DNA from 2 places in the Halobacillus sp. ACCC02827 genome. Region 1 is predicted to be linked to the other one. Evidence: riboswitches for the same ligand, from Rfam matches in the RefSeq annotation. Region 1 holds a riboswitch; the other holds the start of a gene.

Evidence for each region. A riboswitch is a leader RNA that binds a small molecule or an ion and turns the genes downstream of it on or off. The one in region 1 is predicted to bind S-adenosylmethionine.
Region 2: it holds a riboswitch for S-adenosylmethionine, as region 1 does, so the genes downstream of both, mmuP (S-methylmethionine permease) here and QRD89_RS18640 (5-methyltetrahydropteroyltriglutamate--homocysteine S-methyltransferase) in region 1, are expected to answer to the same signal.

The regions. Positions count from the first base shown of each region.
Region 1 covers NZ_CP128168.1:3,550,653-3,558,215, forward strand. Annotated here, with positions in the region: gene QRD89_RS18615 (acyltransferase family protein) at 1-199, opposite strand, end outside; gene ahpC (alkyl hydroperoxide reductase subunit C) at 548-1,111, shown strand; gene ahpF (alkyl hydroperoxide reductase subunit F) at 1,128-2,657, shown strand; gene QRD89_RS18630 (YibE/F family protein) at 3,125-4,261, shown strand; gene QRD89_RS18635 (YibE/F family protein) at 4,258-5,028, shown strand; gene QRD89_RS18640 (5-methyltetrahydropteroyltriglutamate--homocysteine S-methyltransferase) at 5,127-6,233, opposite strand; SAM riboswitch class I at 6,317-6,420, opposite strand; gene QRD89_RS18645 (carbohydrate kinase) at 6,605-7,563, shown strand, end outside.
Region 2 covers NZ_CP128168.1:674,931-682,493, forward strand. Annotated here, with positions in the region: gene QRD89_RS03415 (protein adenylyltransferase SelO) at 1-892, shown strand, start outside; gene QRD89_RS03420 (alkaline phosphatase) at 1,033-2,547, shown strand; gene QRD89_RS03425 (polyamine aminopropyltransferase) at 2,590-4,125, opposite strand; gene QRD89_RS03430 (DUF350 domain-containing protein) at 4,148-4,570, opposite strand; gene QRD89_RS03435 (DUF4247 domain-containing protein) at 4,594-5,142, opposite strand; gene QRD89_RS03440 (hypothetical protein) at 5,160-5,795, opposite strand; SAM riboswitch class I at 5,998-6,107, shown strand; gene mmuP (S-methylmethionine permease) at 6,197-7,563, shown strand, end outside.

The sequences.
Region 1 (7,563 bases):
CGTTCAGGCTCCCTTCCCTTACCATCCGTGATAACAGCGAAGTGGTGATCAAGTATCCGGATACGATGAAGAAGACGTCGACCCCTCCGGAAACGGAACCGAGCCATATATGGTAGATAGCGACGAGAAGTGCAGCGACCGCCCGCACACCTTCAATTTCGGGCCGGAACCGCTTTTCCGGCGCTCTTAAATCTTTCATACTATCAAAACCCCCAAGTAATCAACGACGCATTGCTGCAGCATCATTCAGTATAGATACGTTAAGCATAACAGTTTTCCCTAATTTTTTTACCAATTTCCAATAATTTAACAAATGAATTACAATTCGAACTATTCCCTTTTTCAATAGAATGCTAATGATTGAGAATTAACCGGCCCGTTTCTCATCCGATGAAATTGGATATACTAGTAACACATCCGTAAATGTGACAATTTATCGCAGCGGTTGACAAACATGGAGTTTTATTTAATAATAGGTGTCGTATTAGAATTATTATAAATTACTGCTTTTTGAAGCAGAAAACCATAACTCAGGAGGAATTCAACTATGTCTCTAATCGGTAAAGAAGTACAACCATTCGAAGCAAAAGCATTCAAAAACGGTGAATTCGTAGACGTAAGCAACGAAACATTCAAAGGTCAATGGAGCGTTGTCTGCTTCTATCCTGCAGACTTCTCTTTCGTATGCCCTACAGAATTGGAAGACCTTCAGAACCAATACGAAGATCTTAAAGCACTTGGTGCAGAAGTTTACTCTGTATCCACAGATACGCACTTCGTACACAAAGGCTGGCACGACAGCTCTGAAAAAATCGGTAAAATCACTTATACCATGATCGGGGATCCTTCCCAGACGATTACCCGCGGCTTCGACGTCCTTGATGAAGAGTCCGGTCTTGCAGATCGCGGAACGTTCATCATCGATCCAGACGGCGTTGTTCAAACTGTAGAAGTGAACGCAGGCGGAATCGGCCGTGACGCTAGCACGCTTGTAAACAAAATCAAAGCAGCTCAATATGTACGCAACAACCCAGGTGAAGTATGCCCTGCTAAATGGGAAGAAGGATCTGAAACACTTACACCTAGCCTTGATCTAGTAGGTAAAATCTAAGGAGTGACAGTGACTTATGGCACTTGATGCACAAATCAAAGCACAACTAGACCAGTACCTCCAGATGATGGAAGGGGACGTCGTGCTGAAGATCAGTGCAGGCGAGGATGACACATCGAAAGAGATGCTGGCTCTTACAGAAGAGCTGGTATCCATGTCTCCTCGGATCACTGCAGAAACAGCACAACTGAAGCGCACCCCAAGCTTCAGCGTCAACCGTCCGGGCGAAGAAACAGGCATCACATTCGCCGGCGTACCTTTGGGACACGAATTCACTTCCCTCGTCCTTGCCTTGCTGCAAGTGAGCGGAAGAGCTCCCAAAGCTGACGAAAACGTCCTTGAACAAATCAGAAACATCAATGGAACGTACCATTTCGAAACGTATGTCAGCCTGACATGCCATAATTGTCCAGATGTTGTCCAAGCGCTTAACTTGATGAGTGTCGTCAATCCGAACATCACCCACACGATGATCGATGGTGCCGCTTTTAAAGAAGAAGCAGAAAGCAACAACGTCATGGCTGTACCTTCCGTATATCTGAACGGCGAATTCTTCGGCGGCGGACGCATGAGCCTGGAAGAGATCGTCAGTCAGATCGGAGACGGTCCGGACCCGGATGAGTTCAACAACAAAGATCCGTATGAAGTCCTTGTCGTCGGCGGCGGCCCTGCAGGAGCATCTGCAGCGATTTATACCGCCCGTAAAGGAATCCGTACTGGAATCGTTGCCGAACGCTTCGGTGGACAGGTACAGGATACGATGAGCATCGAGAACTTCATCAGTGTGAAGAAGACCGAAGGCCCGAAACTGGCTGCAAGTCTGGAAGAACACGTGAAGGACTATGAGGTCGACGTCATGAACCTTCAGCAGGCCCGCTCGCTTGAGAAGAACGATCTATTCGAACTTGAGCTTGAGAACGGCGGCGTACTGAAGAGTAAAACCGTCATCATCTCCACAGGTGCCCGCTGGCGTCAGCTCGGCGTACCGGGAGAGGAAGAATTCAAGAACAAAGGTGTCGCTTACTGTCCACACTGTGACGGCCCGTTGTTCGAAGGCAAAGACGTAGCAGTCATCGGCGGCGGAAACTCCGGTGTCGAGGCGGCGATCGACCTTGCCGGTATCGTGAAACACGTCACGGTCCTTGAATTCGGCGCGGAACTGCGTGCAGATGAAGTGCTGCAGGAACGCCTGCACAGCCTTCCGAACGTAACCGTCCTTACAAATGCACAGACGACGGAAATCACCGGCTCTGATAATGTGAATGGTCTCACGTACATCGATCGTGAAACCGAAGAAGAGAAGCATGTCGAGCTTGATGGTGTCTTCGTCCAAATCGGTCTCGTACCGAATACCGAGTGGCTCGGTGACTTCGTCGATCGAACACGCACAGGCGAAATCGTCGTCGATAAACGCGGCGCAACGAACGTACCCGGCCTGTTCGCAGCCGGCGACTGTACCGACAGCCCGTACAACCAAATCATCATTTCCATGGGAGATGGAGCGAATGCAGCCTTGGGTGCGTTCGACCACCTGATCCGTAACTGATGGAATTTAAGCCCTGTCTTTTCGAAGACAGGGCTTTTTTAGTCTGCCGCGAAAATCTAAGGAACAGGTAAAGCCTTCCCCCCTTTGAAATATGAATCAGGCTGCATCAATAAATCAAAGGAAAGGCGTGTATGGTAAAGGGTGGAGGGGAATAGAGCAGACTCCTGTGGGAATGGTGGCATAGGTGAGACCCCGGAAGCGCGCAGCGATGAGGAGCACCCCACGGAAAGCGCTCTATTCCCCGGAGCCCGCTCTCTACCTGAAAATCACTTCCTCTTTTCGAAGTCAGAACTTAACAGGCTGTCGGGAAACTTAAGTGGCTAAAGCAAATATAGTTAACCTACGGAGAGTTTTGACGGTGAGGGAGTTATCTGCTATGATAAGCGCGTTATTCAGCGGACTCTTTCAAGAGCCCAGTTTTCCACTGTCCGCACCGCCGGACGGTTGGCATGGAGGCTTATTCAAACATGAAGGCAGGAAAGATACTTACCCGTATCACCCACCGCCAATGGATCGTCATCACCCTGCTCGCCATCACCTGCATCGCTTCGATGGTATTCGTCAACCATAACGCCGGACTTTACGGCCGCACGATTGCAGAAGTGACCGATACGCAGACGGTCGATACGGAGAATGTTACAGACATCCACGACAATAAAGACACCATTTCTACACAAACCATTTCCGGGGAAATATTGAACGGACCCCATAAGGGTAAAAAAATCGACATGAGCAACGAATACTCTTCTTCGGAAGCATACGACCAAAAGTACGAGGAAGGGAATGAAGTGTTTGTTTCCATCGATGAAAATTCGCTGCAGGAAGATGGACTGACCGGTGCGATCATCGATGCAAAGCGTGACAAATACGTCCTCGCTGCCGCCTGGGTCTTCCTTTTTCTACTGTTGATTGTCGGTAGAAAGCGCGGCGCACTCTCGATCGTCAGCCTCGTCGTCAACGCAGCCTTGATGTACTTCGCGCTCGATCTTTATATCGCCAATTCCGACGGTACCCTGCTCTTTATCTGCAGCGGGCTCGTCATTTTGTTCAGCATCGGTTCACTCCTTTTCTTAAACGGATTCAATCAGAAGACGTATGCTGCCATTCTATCTACGCTGATCGGCATTTCCGTTTCTTTAGCGATCGCCTATTTCGTCATCCAGGCCCTGCAGGGGAACGGCCTCCGCTATGAGGAAATGCAGTATTTGACCCGTCCGTACAGGGAAGTATTCATGGCCGGGCTGTTCATCGGCTCGCTTGGTGCCGTGATGGACGTATCGATCACGATCGCTTCATCACTGTTCGGACTCTATGAGAAGGATGCCGCCATCACAGGAAAGGCATTGCGGAAATCCGGTATGGACATCGGAAAGGACGTCATGGGGACCCTGACGAGCATCTTGTTCTTCGTCTATGCCGCCGGCTCGATCCCGTCGATTCTTCTCTACTTGAAGAATACATCGCCGCTCGGCTTCACGCTGTCCATGAATCTGTCGCTTGAAATCGCCCGGGCGCTTGTCGGCGGCATCGGCATTGTCCTGACGATCCCGATCAGTGTCTACACTACACTGTTCATCATTAACGCAAAGAGGAAGAGATCATGAATGTACTAGTCGCCTTAACCGCCATATTATTCCTATTGATGGTCCTCGTCGGAGGAAAAAAAGGAGTACGATCGTTCGCATCGTTATTCTTCAACTTCGTCATTCTCATCGTCGCGCTGTTTTTCATGCTCGATCCGCACATCAATCCGATCATCGTGACCATCATCGCCTGTGCGGTCATCAGCTACGTCAACCTGATTTACGTGAACGACTGGAATTTGAAGACGGGCACCGCGTTTCTCGCTACGATGGTCACGATCGCCATTTTGCTCGTCGGCATCCATTTGATTACAGATATGTCGATGATCCAAGGGTTCAGTGAAGAAGATTCCGACAGCCTCGCGCCCTACTCGTTATACATCGGGCTCGATTTCGTGAAAATCGCCGCCTCCGTCATCATCATCGGGACGATCGGCGCCATCACGGAAGTGGCGATTTCCATCACGTCATCGATGAGTGAGGTGCAGCACCACCATCCGGAGATCTCAAGGAAGGACTTGTTCGTCTCCGGCATGAACGTCGGCCGCGACATCCTCGGGACGGATACGAACACGCTGTTCTTCGCCTTCTTCGGCGGCTACCTTGCCCTGCTTATCTGGTTCAAGGATTTGGACTATTCGCTGGGCGAAATCGTCAATTCCAAAGTGTTCAGTGAAGAAATGATCGCGATCTTCTGTGCCGGCATCGGCATTGCGCTCATCATCCCGGTCACAGCGGCCATCCATTCCTTTTTCGCGGTGCGGAGGAAAGCGATGGCTGCTGAATAATAGCCCTTAGGAGAGGGCGAGGCGTCCCTATTTACCGGAGCCCGCTCTCCAAACAAAAAAGCGTCCGGCTCGTAAGCCGGACGCTTTTTCTATACTATCTATCTCCAAACTTCCTCTGCAATTTCAAGCACGTGTCGGATCTTCGCCCACTGCTCTTCCTCTGAAATCACATTCCCCTCTTCCGTCGATGCGAACCCGCACTGCGGGCTGAGACAGAGCTGGGACATCGGCACATAGTCGGATGCCTCTAAGATCCGGGCTTTGATCCGGTCCGGGTCTTCCAGTTCGCCGGTCTTCGATGTAATCAGGCCGAGGACGACCGACAGATCCGGGCGGTTGACGTGACGGAGCGGTTCGAAGCCGCCGGAGCGTTCATCATCGAATTCCAGGAACAGGCCGTCGACGTCCAAACCGTCGAAGATCGTCTCCGACAGCGCTTCATAGCTCCCTGTCGTCATGAAGGTCGAACGGAAGTTTCCGCGGCAGATGTGCATCGTGATCAACAGGTCTTCCGGACGCTCTGCAATCGATTCGTTGATCGAACGGGCACACAGGGTAGCGGCACGTTCCGGATCGCGGCCTTCCGCAGCAATCGCTTCTCTGCCTTTTTCCGAGAAAAAGCTCGCCCAGGCGGTATCATCGAGCTGCAGGTAGCGGCACCCTTCTTCGTAAATCCGCTGAATGAATCCTTGGTACGCATCCACCAAATCCGCGAGCAGCGCTTCATCCGTCGGGTAGATCTCCCTGTCGATGTCGGCACGGAACAGCAGCATGTTGGGGCTCGGAATCGTCAGCTTTGCGACGGAATCGCCGGCGATTTCTTTCAGGAAACGGAAGTCCCTGATCGCCGGATGATCCGTGAACCCGACCTTTCCAGTCACTTTGACACCGCGTGCCTTCGTTTCCACCCCGTCGAACTGAAGTCCCTTCTCCTTGTCGTAGCCTTCCACTCCATCGAGTCCTTCAAGGAAATCGAAGTGCCACCAGCTGCGACGGAAATCCCCGTCTGTAACGGCAGGAAGTCCTGCCTCTTTCTGTTTCGCGACAAGCTTCGTTATCTCTTCGTCTTCGATCCGGCGAAGCTCTTCTTGGGAAATCGTCCCCTCCGCTTTCTGCCGGCGCGCTTCCTTCAAACGCTCGGGTCTCAGGAAGCTCCCGACATGATCGCCTTTGAATGGAGCTCGTTTGATGGTTGAATTCGTCATCTCTATCATCCTTCTTCCGTTGAAATTAAAAAAATCCACACTTCTCACCATAAGAAGAGCGGATTACCTGCGTATCTAACCTCTTCTCATCTGCAAGCACGTACGCTTCTGGAATTAGCACAGTACCCGTCAGGAGTCTGCTGCTAAGGCTTCAAAGGGCCAGTCCCTCCACCTTTCTCGATAAGAACGTTTATCTATGAAGTTGTTAGCCCCACTATACAGCAATTCCCAAACGATTGGCAACCTGTTGTCGGAAAATTTTGTCGATAAGTCGGACGTACGACCTGTCTCTATTTTATTGCTAGCTTTTTCCAATTCAGCTACTTTAGACATATGTTCCATGAATCAAACATTTGTCCGGAGGGCTGTCTATGTTACCAAACAAACTGACCGACCGCGAACGTCAGGTGTATGAACAGATTGCAAATAACCCGTATATTTCCCAACACGACCTCTCCCAAATCCTCGCCCTGTCCCGGTCCACCGTCGCCAACGTCATCTCCCAGCTTGTACAGAAAAATATTCTGCTCGGCCGCGCCTATGTCCTGAATCATTCCCGTCCTGTCCTCTGCATCGGTGCCGCCAACGTCGACCGCAAGTATCACTGCCTGGAGCGCTTCGACTATAAGACATCGAATCCGGTGCGATCGACCGCAAGCGCCGGCGGCGTCGCCAGAAACATCGCGGAAAACCTCGGTCGTCTCGGAAACCGGCCGACACTCATCACTGCTGCCGGCAGAGATGCCGACTGGGAGATCATCGCCCGCGCCTCTGCCGAGTATATCATAATGGACGGCGTCCTCCATCTGCCGGACCGGAACACAGGCACGTACACCGCTGTCCTCGACGAGCACGGAGAAATGACGATGGCCTTCGCCGATATGGCTATTTACGACGCTGTTCTTCCGGAGGAGATCCGTCGTCACGAGAAGAAATGGAAGCAGGCCGAATGCGTCATCGCCGATTTGAACTGCCCGCAGGAGACGCTCGCCTTCCTGCTTAAGGAGGCAGCCGCCGACCACACGCCGGTCGCCTTCATCACCGTCTCGATACCGAAAATGAAGCGGCTGCCCGCAGATATCAGCGGCCTGACGTGGCTGATGACGAACGTCGAAGAAAGCGCCGCACACTTCGACATTCCCATTCAAAACGAAGACCAGTGGAAAGGCGCCGTTGAACACTGGCTCGCCTGCGGTGTCCGCTATGTCACGGTGACATGGGGCAAGCGGGGTGTCATGGTCGGGGAAAGCGGTGGCAGCATCCGCCACTATCCCGCCCCTGCCCTCGACACGACCGTAGACGTCACGGGCGCCGGAGATGCATTCTCCGC
Region 2 (7,563 bases), 800 kb from region 1:
GTATGCAGCAAAACAAGGAGATGCCGAACATCTTCGAGTGCTTGTACAGTATGCGACGGAGCGCCATTTTCCAGAGTTGGAAGCAGGAGATTACCTCGGTTTCTATAGAGAGGTGGTCCGGAGACAGGCGCAGCTGATTGCCCAGTGGCAGCTCGTCGGTTTCGTGCACGGCGTCATGAATACGGATAATATGACAATCAGTGGAGAGACAATGGATTATGGTCCATGTGCGTTTCTCGATATTTATAATCCGGATACCGTTTTCAGTTCGATTGATACAAGCGGCCGGTATGCCTATAAGAATCAACCGGCTATCGCGATGTGGAACCTGGCCCGTTTCGCAGAGACATTGATTCCTCTCCTTGACGAAAAGCAGGAAGCAGCAGTCGAAGAGCTCCAGGAGATCCTCAGTGGTTTTGGCTCGCTGTTTAAGGAGCATTGGCTCAATGGAATGCGCTCCAAGCTTGGACTGACTGAGAATCAGCAGCAGGATGAGCCTTTAATTGAGGACCTGCTTGATATTATGGAGAAGAATAAAGCCGATTACACGGAAACGTTCCGCTTATTAACACAGGATAGGATGGAGGAGTCCTCTTTGAGTGACACCACTGCTTTCACGCAGTGGTATAAACAGTGGCAGGCTCGCCTGGACAGCCAGGCAGCATCCAAGACGGAAGCATATGAAACGATGAAGCGGACAAATCCCGCTCTTATTCCGCGTAACCACCTTGTAGAAGAAGCGTTGGCTGCGGCCGTATCGGAAGAGGACTACGGTCCGGTAAAGAAACTCATCCGTCTCCTTTCTGATCCCTACGCTTATTCAGAGGAACAAATCGAATACGCTGTGATCCCTGTCCCGCCCGGACCCTATCAGACCTTTTGTGGGACGTAAATAGGTATCTATTGCAAGAAGCATGTAGTTAATTACATGCTTCTTTTTTTTTACGATGTTTTAACAGACGGTTATTTTTCTATTTACAATCAAACCCTAGTATGGGGGATGGGAAAACAATACATATGGAGGGTTGTACTATGGGTAACAAGCAAGTGCATAAATGGATGATGGCAGCTGCGGTGTCGGCTATGGTTTTTGGTTCGTCCGCCAACTACATAAACGCTGAGGAACAGAAGGTTGAAAAGCCTAAGAATATCATTATGATGATTGGTGACGGAATGGGTACTTCGTATACTACCGCCCATCGGTATATGAAAGATAATCCAGAGACGATGGAAGTCGAAAGTAATCTCTTCGATCCATATCTAGTTGGAATGCATGATGTATCGTCATTGGACAAGTACTACGATGGAGGCGCAGAAGATGAAAAAGAAAGCATTACCGATTCTGCCGCAGCCGGTACGGCTATGTCTTCCGGTGTGAAAACCTATCACGGTGCCATCGGCGTTGACTTGGAGCATAAGGAGACCAAAACGGTGTTGGAGGAAGCAAAGGAGCTTGGTAAATCCACTGGACTTGTAGCGACGGCTCAAATTAACCATGCGACACCGGCTGCTTATGCCGCTCACAACGTTTCCCGGGAAAATTATAATGAAATTGCTGATGATTATTATGATGAAAAAATAAATGGTGAACATAAAGTCGATGTCCTGCTCGGCGGGGGAACAGACTTCTTTGCTCGGGAAGACCGTAATCTGACAGAGGAATTCAAAAAGGATGGATACGATTATGCAACCACAGCTGATGAGCTGGCAGCTGCGGATGGAGACCAACTTCTAGGCCTGTTCGCACCAGTTGGGTTGGATTATGCCATCGACCGGCCTAAAGAACAACCTTCGTTGGCTGAAATGACGACGAAAGCGTTGGATACTTTGGGTAAAAACGACGAAGGGTTTTTCCTGATGGTGGAGGGAAGCCAAGTAGACTGGGCAGGTCATGATAATGATATTGTAGCGGCTATGAGTGAAGTGGAAGACTTTGAAAAGGCTCATAAGAAAGCAATTGAGTTCGCTCAGAAAGATGGGGAAACGCTTGTCATTACGACCGCCGACCATTCTACAGGAGGCATGACAGTAGGGGCAGGTGGTCCTTACAACTGGGATGCAGAACCTGTCAAAGCGGCGAAACATACGCCTGACTATATGGCTCGTCAAATCGTGGAAGATGGAGCAGACGTGGAGAAGACCCTGCAGGATAATATCGGGTTTGATGTGACAGAAGAAGAAATCGCATCTGTTGAGAAAGCGATAGAGTCCGCATCCGGCGATGATCGAGTGACGGAAGTAGACAACAGTATTGAAGCTATCTTCAACGAAAGATCTGGAACTGGATGGACGACGGATGGCCATACAGGAGAAGACATTCCTGTTTATGCCTATGGACCCGGTGCGGATTTGTTCACCGGTCAAATAGATAACACAGATCATGCCAAAAACATTTTCCAGCTCATGGATAAGTCCTCTGAAGCAGAAGAAGGCGGAGAGCTTGCGGATACAAGTGCAGCTTATCCGGCGGGGATAGTGATCGGTGCTGTAATAGCCGGTGCCGGTGGAATCCTGTTGTTTCGCAGACGTCAAATGAATAAAGCATGAATCAAAAAAGCCAGCCTCCCGGGCTGGCTTTTTTGCAGCATCTTAGTAATTTTCCCATGCTTCCTGATACAGCTGTATCAGGTTTGGACGATTGAGACTGTTGACGGGGATATCGAATGTCTTTCCCTTCTCTTCAATGACTTCGTCCGTGTCATTACCAAACTCAAATAGAGAAGGGGCGACTTCCTCATTGAGAAATTTTAAATCAAGTCCACCGAAACCCAACTTGTCAATGGATATAGGCTCTCGGGAGGCCAGAGTGAATCCCCAGTTTCCGAAGCTTGGAACGTCTAGATGATAATTGGCGGTTTCAAGGCCTGTGGCTTGTACCGTTTTGTTAATGGTCCAGTACACTTTGGTCGCAAAAACCGGACTCGTTGATTGGATACTCACTTTCCCGCCTGGTGACAAGTGGTTCCGTACAAGGGAGTAGAACTCCTTCGTGTACAGCTTGTTGAGGCCTTCATCGTTGGGATCCGGCAGATCGCCAAGGATAACATCATAAAGCTCCTTAGAATCGCGCAAGTATTGGAAGGCATCTTCATGAATGACCTGAACACGGCTATCTTTCAAGGAACCTTCATTCAGTCGGAGCAGCTCATGGTTGGTGTTGGCAAGGTCCGTCATGGCAGGGTCGAGGTCGACCAGGGTAATCTGTTCCACGTCTTCATGCTTCAATACTTCCCGGACAGCAAGACCATCGCCTCCACCGAGAATCAGAACCGAGCGCGTTTGATCGGCAAGCGCCATCGGAATGTGGACGAGCGCTTCGTGGTAACGGAACTCGTCACTTTCTGCGAACTGCAGCTGTCCGTTCAAGAACAGCCGTACATCTCCCGGTTCCTTGGTCAAAATGATCTTCTGATACTTTGTTTCTTCTGTGTAAACGATCGGGTCTGCGTAAGATTTCTGCTCAAAGACACTGGCATACTTCTCTCCAAATAAGAATCCCGCGACAAGCAGAAGGAGAATGAGGAAGCCGGCCGCTTGGTGGACTTTGGGCCTGGACATCTCTTCTCGGAACCTTAATGTGATGAACAGAGCGACAATCGCATTGATCATGGCAATGAAAAAGGCAGTATTGATCAGACCGAGCAGAGGACGCAGGACGAGAGCGAATCCTACGGACCCGATCAGACTGCCGGCATAATCAAAAAACAGCACCCTCGCTGTGCTTTTACTTATATCTTCACGGATTTCCTGAACCCTTCGTATCAGGATCGGGAGCTCCAGACCTGTCAGAAACCCGGTTAAAGATATGACGGTGTACAAGTAGATCTGGGCAACGCCGTCATCGAAGTAAGCAGTGAAAAAAAACAATCCAAAGACGGAAAAGCCCCCGACGAGAGCGATCAAGTACTCTGCCTGAACGAAGCGGGTGACGAGCCAGTTCTTTAGTTTTTCACTCAGGGCTGCTCCGATTCCCATGGCCATCATGAACAGCCCGATGGTTATACAGTAATAAAGAACGCTGTCCCCGAATAAGTAGCTGCCTGCAGCACCATAAAGAACTTGGAAGACGATTCCGCAGATTGAAACGATTCCTGATGACAGATAAAGATACTTTTGTGCGTTCACGGTTGGTCCTCCTTTATTCTTCTTATGTAATGCTTCCTGCTACGGCAAAACCGATGAAGATACTGACAGATGCCGCTACAAGGCCGACAGCGATGTTGTTTTTCTTTATTTCCTCTTCCGCTTTGAACGGAGTGATCCACTCGAACAAATAGTAGCCGGCAATCATCAACAGAAAGCCGATGAAGATCCAGATAGAGGCGCTCCAAATACTTAAATTGTGGGCAATAGAAGATTCTGTAATGATACCTAGACCGATCAACTTCCCGGCGAACTGAGAAGCGACAGCGACGTTGCCCTTCAGCAGCTCTTCTTTATCGTTATAAGGGGTGAATTTTTCAAAGATGGCCATACAAATTCCTGCCAGGACAAGCATGACGATCCAATACAGCAAGGTCAATAGAAGGTCATAAACATTCAGTACTTCCGAAATATCGAATTCAAACATGGTTTTTCGCTCCTGTTCTTTTGTTATTTTCCTGCTCCGGGGCCGCCGCCGCGGACACCGGAGGATGTGCTGGATGACTGGCGTACGGATGGACTGCTCCCGGCATTTTTCACATAACTTCCACCGCTGCCGCCGATATACCCTGTATAAAAGAAGCCGCCGCGGTTATCGAGGTCCATAGCATAAACCTCTTCTGCTTCCTCTTCTATGCCGTAGTCCGAAAAGAAATCACTATCATAATTGTTCCGGACGAATTCTTTATCCGATACTTCGATGATGGTATCTTCTTCTTTCTGGGTGTCCTGATAGACCTGCACGAGGTAATCGTCGTAGAGCATTAAATCACGACCGTCTTTGGAGGCTTTATGTACGGCCTCTTCAGAGTCGGTGATGCCGGCTGCCACTTTCTCCGGCTTCTGATCATAAGCGCGGAAGATTTCCGATTTGTTGCCCACATCATCGTATACGATATCCTCCATTGGGTATTGATCCCCGACTGCATCCACTACGTTGGAGCATGCCGTCAAACACAGCAGGCCGAGCAGAATAACCGGGATGGATTTGAGTTTCATACTCTTCATCTCCTGTTTTATTCATTTTCTAGAGGGCGTAGCATTAAGGAATTCAAGCGCCAGTGTGTTTCCTTCATACTGGACTGCCAATGTGGAGGGTAGTCTCCCTGCACCTCGAAGCGATCGGTATATGTCCGGTCTTCATCATCCGTGATGACCCGTTCCAATTCGAAGGAGAAGGTTACCCACACATCATATTGGAAGGTCGCCCATTCCACCCCGTGATCGGTTTCGATGCTGAGCGGGCTCACCGGCTGTTCATCCAAATAAGATTGAAATTGCTTGTTCCGTACGGTGTAATGGACATCTGTGATGTGCTCCGGATCGACTTCTTTGTTCATATAAACGTCACGAAGAGCGGTTTCATAAACCCGTTCATACAAAAAATAGGCATCCAAAGCACCCCAATTTTGATTGTCGATCTCGTTTAACGCAGCTATCGTATGAGTGAGAAAAGCAACTTCAGTAGGCTCATAGTCTTCATCTGTGATGTAGGTATCCATTGATACAGTCAGGTTGTCGGGTTTCTCTGAATCTCCTTCTCCATAGACATCAATTTCTCCCGGCATGAACATACCAATGAGCACGAGCAGTGCGAATATGGAGCCGATGACGATTCCTGATATTTTTAGTATTTTTATGAAGGTTTTCATTGTCTATCACCTCCTCAGAAAGGGAACGGAACGTGAGTGTTAAGGCAATTTCATCCATTTTAACCACTCTCATTATACGTTCCTATGAATCTAGAAACAACAAAATTCGAGGATATTCGGAACATTCAAGTTGCAGCGTAAGAATAAAATTCAGCGTTGACATTTTTTATTTGCGTTGTTAGAGTATTTAAAAAATACATATTTCTTATCCAGAGAGGTGGAGGGACTGGCCCTTTGAAGCCTCAGCAACAGGTCTGAATGCAGACACTGTGCTAATTCCAGCGGGTGTTGAATAACCCTGATAGATAGGAGCTTCCTTTTATTTGTCGGTAAACGCACCCGCTCCAGGGTGCGTTTTTTTATGTATTTTTAGATGAAGAGAAAGTGGAGGGGAAGAGAAAATGGAACAGAACTTCAAAAGAGAAATGAAAACACGCCACCTTGTGATGCTGTCACTCGGTGGAGTCATCGGAACCGGGCTGTTCCTCAGTTCCGGATACACCATCCAGCAGGCAGGACCATTCGGGACGGTGCTTGCCTATTTGATTGGTGCGTTGGTCGTTTACTTAGTGATGCTCTGTCTTGGTGAGTTGTCTGTACATATGCCGGAGACTGGTGCGTTTCACAGTTATGCCGCGAAGTATATCGGTCCGGGAACGGGGTTTACGGTTGCCTGGCTTTACTGGCTCACCTGGACAGTGGCGCTGGGATCGGAATTCACAGCTGCCGGACTGATGATGCAGCGGTGGTTCCCGGATATAAGTGTATGGATATGGAGCGCTTTATTCGCGATTTTGATCTTCGGATTGAATGCATTCACCGTGAAGTTTTTTGCAGAATCAGAGTTTTGGTTTTCTTCTGTCAAAGTCATCGCTATTTTTCTATTTATTCTACTTGGTCTGGCTGGAATTTTCGGTATTGTGCCGCTTGCAGATTCTGAACCAGCTCCGTTCTTTTCTAATTTCACAGAAGCCGGTTTGTTTCCGAATGGGGCTTTCGCCATCTTAATGACGATGCTGGCGGTCAACTTCGCATTCTCCGGTACAGAGTTGATCGGTATTGCGGCGGGAGAAACGGTCGATCCCGCGAAAACAATCCCGAAAGCCATCCGGACGACGCTCGTACGGCTCATTCTTTTCTTTGTAGGAACAATTATTGTGCTTTCCGCGCTGCTTCCGAGTTCGGAAGCCGGAGTCATTGAGAGTCCTTTCGTTGCCGTTTTGGAAAGAGTCGGTGTTCCATTTGCCGCAGATATCATGAACTTTGTCATCATCACGGCTATTTTGTCTGCAGCGAATTCAGGGTTATATGCCTCCTCCCGTATGCTATGGTCTCTCGCGGATCGGAAGACGATCTCTCCGAAATTCGCGAAAATGACGAAGAAAGGCATTCCGCTGAACGCCATCTTATTCAGCATGCTTGGTGGGGGACTGGCTCTGTTGTCCAGCATCATTGCGCCCGATACCGTCTATATCGTGCTGGTATCGATTTCAGGACTTGCAGTCGTTATCGTATGGATGAGCATCAGTCTTGCTCAATTTAATTTCCGGCGGGCTTATGTGAAAGCTGGGAACAAGGTGGAGGACCTGGGATACCGGGCGCCGCTTTATCCATTGGTGCCGATCGCATCGTTCCTGCTCTGTCTTGCCGCCTGCATCGGAATCGCCTTTGATCCGACACAGCGGATCGCCCTGTATTGTGGAATTCCATTCATCATCCTTTGTTATGCAGGGTATTATCTGTCACAATCCAAGAAGAAACGGAGAGT